DNA from 3 places in the Saccharothrix sp. NBAS 001 genome. Region 1 is predicted to be linked to each of the others. Evidence: riboswitches for the same ligand, from Rfam matches in the RefSeq annotation. Region 1 holds a riboswitch; each other region holds the start of a gene.

Region 1 (3,249 bases):
GGGGTGGCGTCGTGATCCGGGACTGGAGCGACACCGGCCGCGTGGTGCGGATCGGGCCGCGCTCGGCGGCCGTGCTGGGCCTGGCTTCGCTGGCCGGCCTGATGATGTTCGTGTGGCCGCTGCTGGTGCGGGTGGAGCCGCAGTCCATGCAGCACGGGCCGGACGCGCCGTTCGTCTTCCTGGGCATCCTGCCGGTGCTGATCGTGATCGTGCTGGCCGAGCTGTCCGAGGGCGGCCTGGACGCGAAGGCGTTGGCGCTGCTGGGCGTGCTGTCGGCGGTGAACGCCGGGCTGCGCCCGCTGGGCGCGGGGGTGGCCGGGATCGAGACGGTGTTCTTCCTGCTGGTGCTGTCCGGGCGGGTCTTCGGCGCGGGGTTCGGGTTCGTGCTGGGCTGCACGTCGCTGTTCGCGTCGGCGCTGCTGACCGCCGGTGTCGGGCCGTGGCTGCCGTTCCAGATGTTGTGCTCGGCGTGGATCGGGATGGGCGCGGGCCTGCTGCCACGCCGGGTGACCGGCAAGGCCGAGATCGCGATGCTGGTCGGGTACGGGATCGTGGTGGCCTACGTCTTCGGGTTCCTGATGAACCTGTGGTTCTGGCCGTTCATCGCCGGAGCCGAGGTCGACTACTACGCGGGCCACATCTCGTACGTGCCGGGCGCGTCGGTGCTGGACAACCTGCACCGGTTCGCGATCTTCACCCTGCTCACCTCGACCGCGGGCTGGGACACCGGGCGGGCGATCACCAACACGGTCGCGATCCTGGTGCTGGGGCCGGCGGTGCTCTCGACGCTGCGGCGGGCTTCGCGCAAGGCGTCGCACGGTGTGCTGCCGACGTTCGGCGAACTGTCCACAGCGGACAAGACGTCCCGTTGACCGCGCGGTGGCCGCCCGGGTCGGGGCGGCCACCGCGCGGCGGTTCACCGGATCACGCGCACGCCAGGACCGGGGCCTCGCCCCGGCCGCCGCTGTGCAGGTCGAACAGGGCGACCCCGGCCACGCCGAGGATCGCCTGGGCGGTCGCGCGGGTGACCGTCGCCGGGTCGAAACCCGTTGCCTGGTAGGCGATCGCGCCGCGCTGGTCGACCGGTCCGGCGCAGCCGACCTGCAGGCCCTTGAGGAACTGCCTGGCCTTGTGCGCGCCGACCAGCCGGCCGCCGGCCTTCAGCGCCTGCCCGGCCAGGCCGGTGCTGTTGGAGTTGGGCGGGTTCGCGCCCACCCCGAAGCCGCCGTTCGCGTGCTGCACGCCCACCAGCCACGACAGGCCCTGCTGGGCCTTGAGCGGGCGGCCGACCGCTTGCAGCGCCTGGGTGACCATCGCGGTCGAGTCCACGTCGCTGACGCACGGGGTGGTCGCGAGGTCGAGCGGGAACCCGCCGTCCGGGCACTGCGTGCCGACCAGGAAGTTCACCGCCGACGCGGGCGCGCCCGCCGCCGTGCGGTCCAGCGCGAGCAGCGCCAGGGACTGGCTGAACGCGTTGCTGTAGTCGCCGAAGGCCGAGACGTCGGAGAACCGGCCCGACGGGGTGAGCAGCGCGCGCAGCCCGGCGTCGAGGTCCACCCCGCCGAACGAGGCGGGGTTCTTGCCGGCGACCAGCGCGGCGAGCAGCAGCTTGGCGTGCGCGCCCGCGTACGCCTCACCGCCGGAACCGATGTAGCCGGCCGTGACGGAGGGCTGCCCGAGCCACGCGATCGCGCGGTCGGCGTAGTCGTCGGCGGTGCGCGTCGCGGCGAACGCGAACACCGCGTCGATCGTCAAGCCCTGGCTGGGGTAGAGCACACCCCCGAAGTCCACCTCCAGGCGTTCGCCGTCGGCCATCTGGCGGGCGAGCCAGCCGGCCGCGGCGTCGGCGCGGTTGTGGGTGGTCGGGGTGGCGGCGGCGACGGCCGGTGCGAGCAGCACCAGGCCGCACAACAGCGTGAGGACAGCGGAAATACTACGTCTCATGGACGGTGTGACCTTTCCCTGCGTACCACGACAGGAGTCGGCGGGAAGGCGCGGTGCGGGTACTCGGGCTCACCGTCCACGAGGGACGGCACACCGTTGCGGGTCAGCGCCGGATTCGCACCGGACTTCCCCCGACAACCGCGCATTCGGTTGGCCCGCCAAGCTTGCCATCCGAGACGGCCCCGGGCATCGACCATTCGGTGCGCCGGTGCGGACGTCCGGAGCAGCGCGGCGCGGGCACCCGGACCCGGGCGCCCGCGCCGACCGGCTCACGCCAGGGTTTCCCGGACCCGGCGGGTGGCCGCGACCAGGTTGCGCAGCGCGGGCTCGACCTCGGCGTAGCCCCGGGTCTTGAGCCCGCAGTCCGGGTTGACCCACAACCGGTTGCCGGGCACGACCCGGGACGCGGCGGCGACCAGCCCGGCCACCTCGTCGGTGCCCGGGACGCGCGGCGAGTGGATGTCGTAGACGCCCGGCCCGACGCCCCGGCTGAACCCGACCGACCGCAGGTCGTCCAGGACCTCCATCTTCGACCGGGCCGCCTCGATCGTGGTCACGTCCGCGCCGAGCCCGTCGATCGCGTCGATGACCTCGCCGAACTCCGAGTAGCACAGGTGGGTGTGCACCTGCGTGCCGGTCGCCGCGCCCGACGTGGCCAGCCGGAAGGCCCCCACCGACCAGTCGAGGTACGCCCGGTGGTCGGCGGCCCGCAGCGGCAGCAGTTCGCGCAGCGCCGGTTCGTCGACCTGGATGACGCGGATGCCGGCGGCCTCCAGGTCGGCGACCTCGTCGCGCAGCGCGAGGGCCACCTGGTCGGCGGTGTCGCCCAGCGGCTGGTCGTCGCGCACGAACGACCACGCCAGGATCGTCACCGGTCCGGTCAGCATCCCCTTCACCGGGCGGTCGGTCAGCGACTGGGCGTAGGCGCTCCACGGCACGGTGATCGGCGCTGGCCGGGACACGTCGCCGTGCAGGATCGGCGGGCGCACGCACCGCGAGCCGTAGGACTGCACCCAGCCCAGGTCGGTGACCGCGAAGCCGTCGAGGTGCTCGGCGAAGTACTGGACCATGTCGTTGCGCTCGGGTTCGCCGTGCACCAGCACGTCGAGCCCGATGTCCTCCTGCAACGCGATCACCCGGGCGATCTCGGCGCGCATCCGCTCGTCGTACTCGCCCGCCGCCAGCTCGCCCGACCGCAGGCCGGCGCGGGCGGTGCGGATCCCGGTCGTCTGCGGGAAGGACCCGATGGTCGTGGTGGGCAGCGCGGGCAGGCCGAGGTGGGCGTCCTGCGCCGCCGCCCGCTCG
Region 2 (3,249 bases), 4.8 Mb from region 1:
GTCGACTTCCCCTTCATCTCCCCCGTGTGCAGGATGGTCAGGGGCCGGTTGCGCCGCTGCTTCGTGGTGAGCCCGTCGACCGGGACGACGGACGGCTGTCCTTGGGGCACGGCGGTCTCCTAGGCGGCCCGCGCGGCGCGCACGACGCCGGCGACCTGGTCGGCGGACAGTTCCTCCAGGCGCAGGCACACCGCGCCCAGCGCCTGGGCGACCCGGCCCGCGAGGCCGAGCCGGACGTGGCCGGACTCGCAGTCCACGACCACCGCGGCGACCTCGTCGGCGGCCAGCAGGCCGGCCGCGCGCAGGGCGTCGCGCATCGGGTCGCCGCCGGAGCCGGTGGCGGTGGCGCGGCCGTCGGTGAGCAGCACCACCAGCGGGCGGCGGCGCGGGTCGCGGACCCGTTCGACCTCCAGCACCCGGCGGGCGCGCAGCAGGCCGTCGGCCAGCGGGGTGCGGCCACCGGTGCGCAGTTGGCGCAGCCGGGCCGCTGCGGCGTCCACGGAGTTCGTCGGCGGCAGGGCGGTTTCCGCGCCCGCGCCCCGGAAGGTGATCACGCCGACCTTGTCCCGGCGCTGGTAGGCGTCGCGCAGCAGGGAGACCACCGCGCCGCTGACCGCCGACATGCGCTGCCGCGCGGCCATCGAGCCGGACGCGTCGACCACGAACAGGACCAGGTTGCTCTCCTTGCCCTCGCGCACCGACAGCCGCAGGTCGGTGCCGCGCAGCAGCAGACCGGGGCCGCTGCGCCCGCGCGCGGCCTGGAACGGCGCCGCCGCGCCGAGCGTGCCGACCAGGTGCAGGCCCGACCCGTCCGAGGTGGACGAGCGGACCACCCGGCCGGTGCGGGCGCGGGCCCGGGAACGCTTGCCGGGAGCGCCTTCGCCGACACCGGGCACCTGGAGCAGCCGGGCCTTGAACGACGGCGCGGGCGCGTGCGTGCGTTCGCCGGACGACCCGCCGGGCCGCTGCGGCGCGGAGCTGTCCGAGGTGGCGTCGGACGGGGTTTCGGGGGCGTCCTGCGGGAGCCCGCCGCCGTCGTCCGGGCCGTCCGGCCCGTCGTCGGGACCGCCGTCGTCGGGGCCTTCGTCGTCGGGGTCGTCGGCGGCGTGCTCGGCGCCCTGCCGCATGGCGTCTTCGAGCTGCTGCTCCTCCAGGCCGGGCTCGTCGAACGGGTCGCGGCGCTTGCGGTGCGGCAGGGCCAGCCGGACGGCGGCCTCCACGTCCGGCTCGGCGACCTCGTCCGCGCCGCGCCACGCGGCGTGCGCGACGGCGGTGCGGGCCACGACCAGGTCCGCGCGCATCCCGTCGACGTCGAACGCGGCGCAGATGCCGGCGATCCGGCGCACCTCGGCGTCGGGCAGCACGACGGCGGACAGCCGGGCGCGCGCCGCCACGATCCGGGCGGCCAGCGCGGCGTCCTCGTCGGCCCACCGGGCGGCGAAACCGGCGGGGTCGGCCTCGTAGGCCAGCCGGCGGCGGATCACCTCGGTCCGGGTGCCGACGTCGCGGGCCGCCCGCACGGCCACGGTGAGGCCGAAGCGGTCCAGCAGCTGTGGCCGCAACTCGCCCTCCTCCGGGTTCATGGTGCCCACCAGGAGGAACGACGCGGCGTGCGAGACGGATACGCCCTCGCGCTCGACGTGCGCGCGACCCATCGCGGCGGCGTCGAGCAGCAGGTCGACCAGGTGGTCGTGCAGCAGGTTGACCTCGTCCACGTAGAGCACGCCCCGGTGCGCGGCGGCCAGCAGGCCGGGCTGGTAGGCCCGCACGCCCTCGGTCAGCGCGCGCTCCAGGTCCAGCGAGCCGATCAGCCGGTCCTCGGTCGCGCCGACCGGCAGTTCGACCAGGCGCGCGGTGCGGCGTTCCGCCGGGCCGTCGTGCGGGCCGTCCGGGCACTCGGCGTCCACGGCGGGGTCGCAGCCGAAGCGGCAGCCGGCGACCACGTCCAGGGTCGGCAGCAGCGCGGCCAGGGCGCGGACCACGGTCGACTTCGCGGTTCCCTTCTCGCCTCGGACGAGCACCCCGCCGATACCGGGGTGCACGGCGTTGAGCAGCAGCGCCGTGCGGAGGTCGTCGTGGCCGACGACGGCGGAAAAGGGGAAACGCGCGCCCATGCGGCGGTGTCCTTCCTCGGGTGTCCACGCCCGGGTCCGGTGCGGTGAGATCGGGGGCCGAGTTCCTGACTCCCGGATCCACGTGCCCGGTCACAGTGGCGGGACCGCGCCGGATTCGCACCGGCTTCCTCGCGCACCCCTACAGCCCCGGCATCGTCGCACTTCGGTCGACCGGCTCCAAGTCCCCGGTGAGCACTGCGCGGGCGAGCGCGGTCACACCCGAACGGACCTGCTCGACCGGCAGCCCCATCCGGTGGACCAGGTGGTGGACCACCTCGCCGCGCAGGTTGGCCAGCAGCGCGTGCGCCAGGTAGTCGGCGTCCGAATCGGGCCTGACCTGCGCGATCAGGTCCTGGAGGCGGCGGTGGGTGAGGGCGAAGTTCGCGTCGCACCCGGTGCTCGCGGCCGTCACCCGCTCCAGCGCCCGGATCACCGGCAGGGAGGCCAGCACGTGGTCGAACAGGGTGCCGACGAACGTGATCACCCTCTCGGCGGCGGGCAGGTCCGCGGCGGTGACGAGGATCTCGGACTCGGCCAGCCACGCCCGCGCGCTCTCCGCGACGACGGCCTGGACCAGGCCCTCCCGGTCGCCGAACCGGCGGAACAGGGTGCCCTTGCCGACGCCCGCCGCGACCGCGACGTCCGCCATGTTCACGCCGTCGAGGCCGTGCTCGCCGATCAGCCGGCAGGCGGCGGCCAGGATCGCCGCGCGGTTGCGCGCGGCGTCCGCACGTTCGGCCACCGGCGAACCTCCCCTTGACAAAAGCGGACCGTTGGTCCGTATTGTAGCGGAGGTCAACCGGACCAATGGTCCGGTTAATCCGTCGAAGGGGGAGCCATGCGCGCGGTGCGGTTCACGGAGTTCGGTCCGGCCGAGGTGCTGCGGGAGGTCGAGGTGCCCGACCCGGTCGCCGGACCGGGCGAGGAGCTGGTCCGGGTCACCGCGATCGGCGTCAACTACGGCGAGACGGTGATCCGGTCGGGCCGGGGCGCGAAGCTGTTCCCGTGGTACCCGGCGGCCGTCACGCCGGACGGGCGGCTCGGCTCCGAGGTGGTCGGGGTGACCGCCGACGGCCGGCGGGTGATCGGCGTGCCGTCCGGCGAGGCGTACGCGGAGCTGGCCGTGCTCAAGGAG
Region 3 (3,249 bases), 1.3 Mb from region 1:
CCGGCCCACATCTGCTTGGCCTGGAGGATGGACAGCACGAGGTTGACCCGGGTCTGCCCGGTCGGGGCCTCGCCGAGCACGTGCAGCCCGTCCCGGATCTGGACGTCCTTGATCTCGCACAGCCAGCCGTCGACGTGCAGGATCAGCTCGTCGAACTCGGCGTCGTGCGGCCGGTCGTCCAGCCCCAGGTCGTGGTCGAGCTTCGCGGCCTGGATCAGGGTCCAGATCTGGGCGCGGATCGCGGGCAGCTTGGCCGGGTCCATCGCGGCGATGTTGCCGTGCTCGTCCAGCAGCTGCTCCAGCCGCGCGATGTCGCCGTAGCTGTCCGCGCGGGCCATCGGCGGCACCAGGTGGTCGACCAGGGTGGCGTGCGCGCGGCGCTTGGCCTGCGTGCCCTCGCCCGGGTCGTTGACCAGGAACGGGTAGATCAGCGGCAGGTCGCCCAGCGCCGCGTCCGGGCCGCAGCCGGCGGACATGCCGACCGTCTTGCCGGGCAGCCACTCCAGGTTGCCGTGCTTGCCGACGTGCACCACCGCGTCCGCGCCGAACTCGGCCTCCAGCCACCGGTAGGCGGCCAGGTAGTGGTGGCTCGGCGGCAGGTCCGGGTCGTGGTAGATGGCGATCGGGTTCTCGCCGAACCCGCGCGGCGGCTGGACCATCACCACCACGTTGCCCGACCGCAGGCCGGCCAGCACGATCTCGCCGTCGCGGTCCTTCGAGCGGTCCACGAACAGCTCGCCGGGCGCCGGGCCCCAGTGCCGCTCCATGTCCTCGCGGGTGTCCTCGGGCAGCGTCGCGTACCACTCGCGGTAGCGCGCGGCGGGCAGCCGCACCGGGTTGCCCTGGATCTGCTCCTCGGTCAGCCAGTCGACGTCCTGGCCGCCGGCCGCGATCAACGCGTGGATCAGCGCGTCGCCGTCCAGGTTGGCCACGCCGGGCAGCTCGTCACCGATGTCGTAACCGTTGTCCTGCAACGCCTTCAGCAGACGGACCGCGCTGGCCGGGGTGTCCAGGCCGACCGCGTTGCCGATCCGCGAGTGCTTGGTCGGGTACGCCGAGAGCATGATCACGATCTTGCGCTCGGCCGGCGGGATGTGCCGCAACCTCCCGTGCCGCACCGCGATCCCGGCGACGCGCAGCGCGCGCTCGGGGTCCGCCACGTACACGGTCAGGCCGTCCTCGTCGATCTCCTTGAAGGAGAACGGGACGGTGATGATCCGCCCGTCGAACTCGGGGATCGCGACCTGCGTCGCGGTGTCCAGCGGGGACAGCCCGTCGTCGTTCTCGTCCCACGCCGCGCGGCTGCTGGTCAGGCACAGCCCTTGCAGGACCGGGATGTCCAGCTCGGCGAGCGCGCCCACGTCCCACGCGTCGTCGTCACCGCCGGCCGACGCGGTCGCGGGCTTCGTGCCGCCCGCCGCCAGCACCGTGACGACCAGCGCGTCGGCCTTGCGCAGCTCGGCCAGCAGCGCCGGCTCGGCGGTGCGCAGCGACGCGCAGTACACCGGCAGCGCCCGGCCGCCCTTCTCCTCGATCGCGTCGCACAGGGCGTGCACGAACGCGGTGTTCCCGGCCACGTGGTGCGCCCGGTAGTACAGGACCGCGACCACCGGCCCCGCGCCGGTCCCCGCGGCGCCGTCCGGCCGCTCCAGCACGCCCCAGTTCGGCGCGGCCTGCGGCGGGTTGAAGCCGAACCCGGTCAGCAGGACCGTGTCGGAGAGGAACTTGTGCAGTTCGGCGAGGTTCACCGGACCGCCGTGCGCCAGGTAGGCGTGGGCTTCGGCGCAGACGCCGCCGGGCACCGTGGACAGCTCCATCAGCGGCGCGTCGGGGTTCTGCTCACCGCCCAGCACCACCACCGGGCGGGGGCCGGCGAGCAGCAGGTCCAGGCCCTCTTCCCACATCCGCCGCCCGCCCAGGATGCGCACCACCACCAGGTCGACGCCCTCCACGAGGGCGGGCAGGTCGTCGGCGGTCAGCCGGGCGGGGTTGCCCAGCCGGAAGTCCGCGCCGCTCGAACGGGCGGACAGCAGGTCCGTGTCGGAGGTCGACAGCAGCAGGATCACGTGCGGGCTCCATCCCTCGGGGGTCCTCGCCCCAGGTCGTAGGGGACGGCGGGCGGAGTTCCTGACTCCCGGACTCGCGTCCGGTCACAGTGGCGGGACCGCGCCGGATTCGCACCGGCTTCCTCCTGTTGCTTCGCCGTTCCGGCCCACCCTAACCGGGGAGTTAGCATCCAGCCCATGCCCCAGGACCGCGAACGCCCCGACGCCTGCCCCGGCGCGGTCGACGTGCACCGGGCCGCGGACGGCGGGTTGGCGCGCGTCCGGGTGCCCGGCGGCACGCTGTCCGCCGCGCGGTTCGACGTGCTCCGGCAGGCCGCGCTGGACCTGGGCGACGGTTGGCTGGAACTCACCTCGCGGGCGAACGTGCAGATCAGGGGCCTGGCACCGGGCGCGGAGCACGAGTTGGGCGCGCGGCTGCGCGACGCCGGCCTGCTGCCCTCGCCGACCCACGAGCGGATGCGCAACATCATCGCCGCGCCGCTGGAGGACAACCAGGACCTGGTGGACGCGGTGGACGCCGCGCTGTGCGGGGTGCCCGGCCTGGCCGACCTGCCCGGACGCTTCCTGGTCACGGTGGGTGAGGCGGTCAGCGGCCTGGGCGGTGACATCGGCCTGGTGGGTGACGCGCTGTTGCTGGCCGGCCGCGACTCGGGACTGCGCGTGACCGACCCGGTGGCGGCCGTGGTCGCGGCGGCCGAGGAGTTCCAGGCGATCCGGGGCACCGCCTGGCGTTTGTCCGAAGTGGACGGCGGTGTGCGGAAGATCACCGCTGCGCTGGGCGTCCCCGGGCCGAGAACCCTTGATCCGGCTGTGATTCCGGTCGCACCCGGTCCGCACGGCGACCGCCTGGTGGCGGGGGTGCCGCTGGGCCGGTTGGACGCGCGGCTGCTCGCGGGCACGCCGGTCCGGGTCACGCCGTGGCGCGGCGTCGTGGTGCCCGCCGGCACCGACACGTCCGGTCTGTTCACCGATCCGGAGTCGCCGTGGCGCGGGGTGACCGCGTGCACCGGCCGGCCGGGCTGCGCGAAGTCGCTGACCGACGTGCGGGCGGACGCGGCCCGCTGGATCGGTACCCCGCACCGGGGCCAGGTGCACTGGTCGGGCTGCGCGCGGCGGTGCGGCAGGCCGGCTGGCGACGTGGTGGAGTTCGTCGCGACCGGCGACGGGTACGAGGAGATCAGGT

What was found. A riboswitch is a leader RNA that binds a small molecule or an ion and turns the genes downstream of it on or off. The one in region 1 is predicted to bind cobalamin.
Region 2: another riboswitch for cobalamin. It lies ahead of AC0HI0_RS26690 (putative cobaltochelatase); the one in region 1 lies ahead of AC0HI0_RS06375 (prenyltransferase/squalene oxidase repeat-containing protein).
Region 3: another riboswitch for cobalamin. It lies ahead of cobN (cobaltochelatase subunit CobN); the one in region 1 lies ahead of AC0HI0_RS06375 (prenyltransferase/squalene oxidase repeat-containing protein).

The regions. Positions count from the first base shown of each region.
Region 1 is NZ_CM153251.1:1,465,375-1,468,623, reverse strand. Features, by position in the region: gene AC0HI0_RS06385 (ABC transporter ATP-binding protein) at 1-15, shown strand, start outside; gene AC0HI0_RS06380 (ECF transporter S component family protein) at 12-872, shown strand; gene AC0HI0_RS06375 (prenyltransferase/squalene oxidase repeat-containing protein) at 925-1,944, opposite strand; cobalamin riboswitch at 1,985-2,112, opposite strand; gene metE (5-methyltetrahydropteroyltriglutamate--homocysteine S-methyltransferase) at 2,214-3,249, opposite strand, start outside.
Region 2 is NZ_CM153251.1:6,253,894-6,257,142, forward strand. Features, by position in the region: gene cobO (cob(I)yrinic acid a,c-diamide adenosyltransferase) at 1-110, opposite strand, end outside; gene AC0HI0_RS26690 (putative cobaltochelatase) at 120-2,114, opposite strand; cobalamin riboswitch at 2,154-2,278, opposite strand; gene AC0HI0_RS26695 (TetR/AcrR family transcriptional regulator) at 2,254-2,856, opposite strand; gene AC0HI0_RS26700 (quinone oxidoreductase family protein) at 2,953-3,249, shown strand, end outside.
Region 3 is NZ_CM153251.1:142,993-146,241, reverse strand. Features, by position in the region: gene cobN (cobaltochelatase subunit CobN) at 1-2,066, opposite strand, end outside; cobalamin riboswitch at 2,101-2,231, opposite strand; gene AC0HI0_RS00700 (hypothetical protein) at 2,244-3,249, shown strand, end outside; gene AC0HI0_RS00695 (precorrin-8X methylmutase) at 3,248-3,249, shown strand, end outside.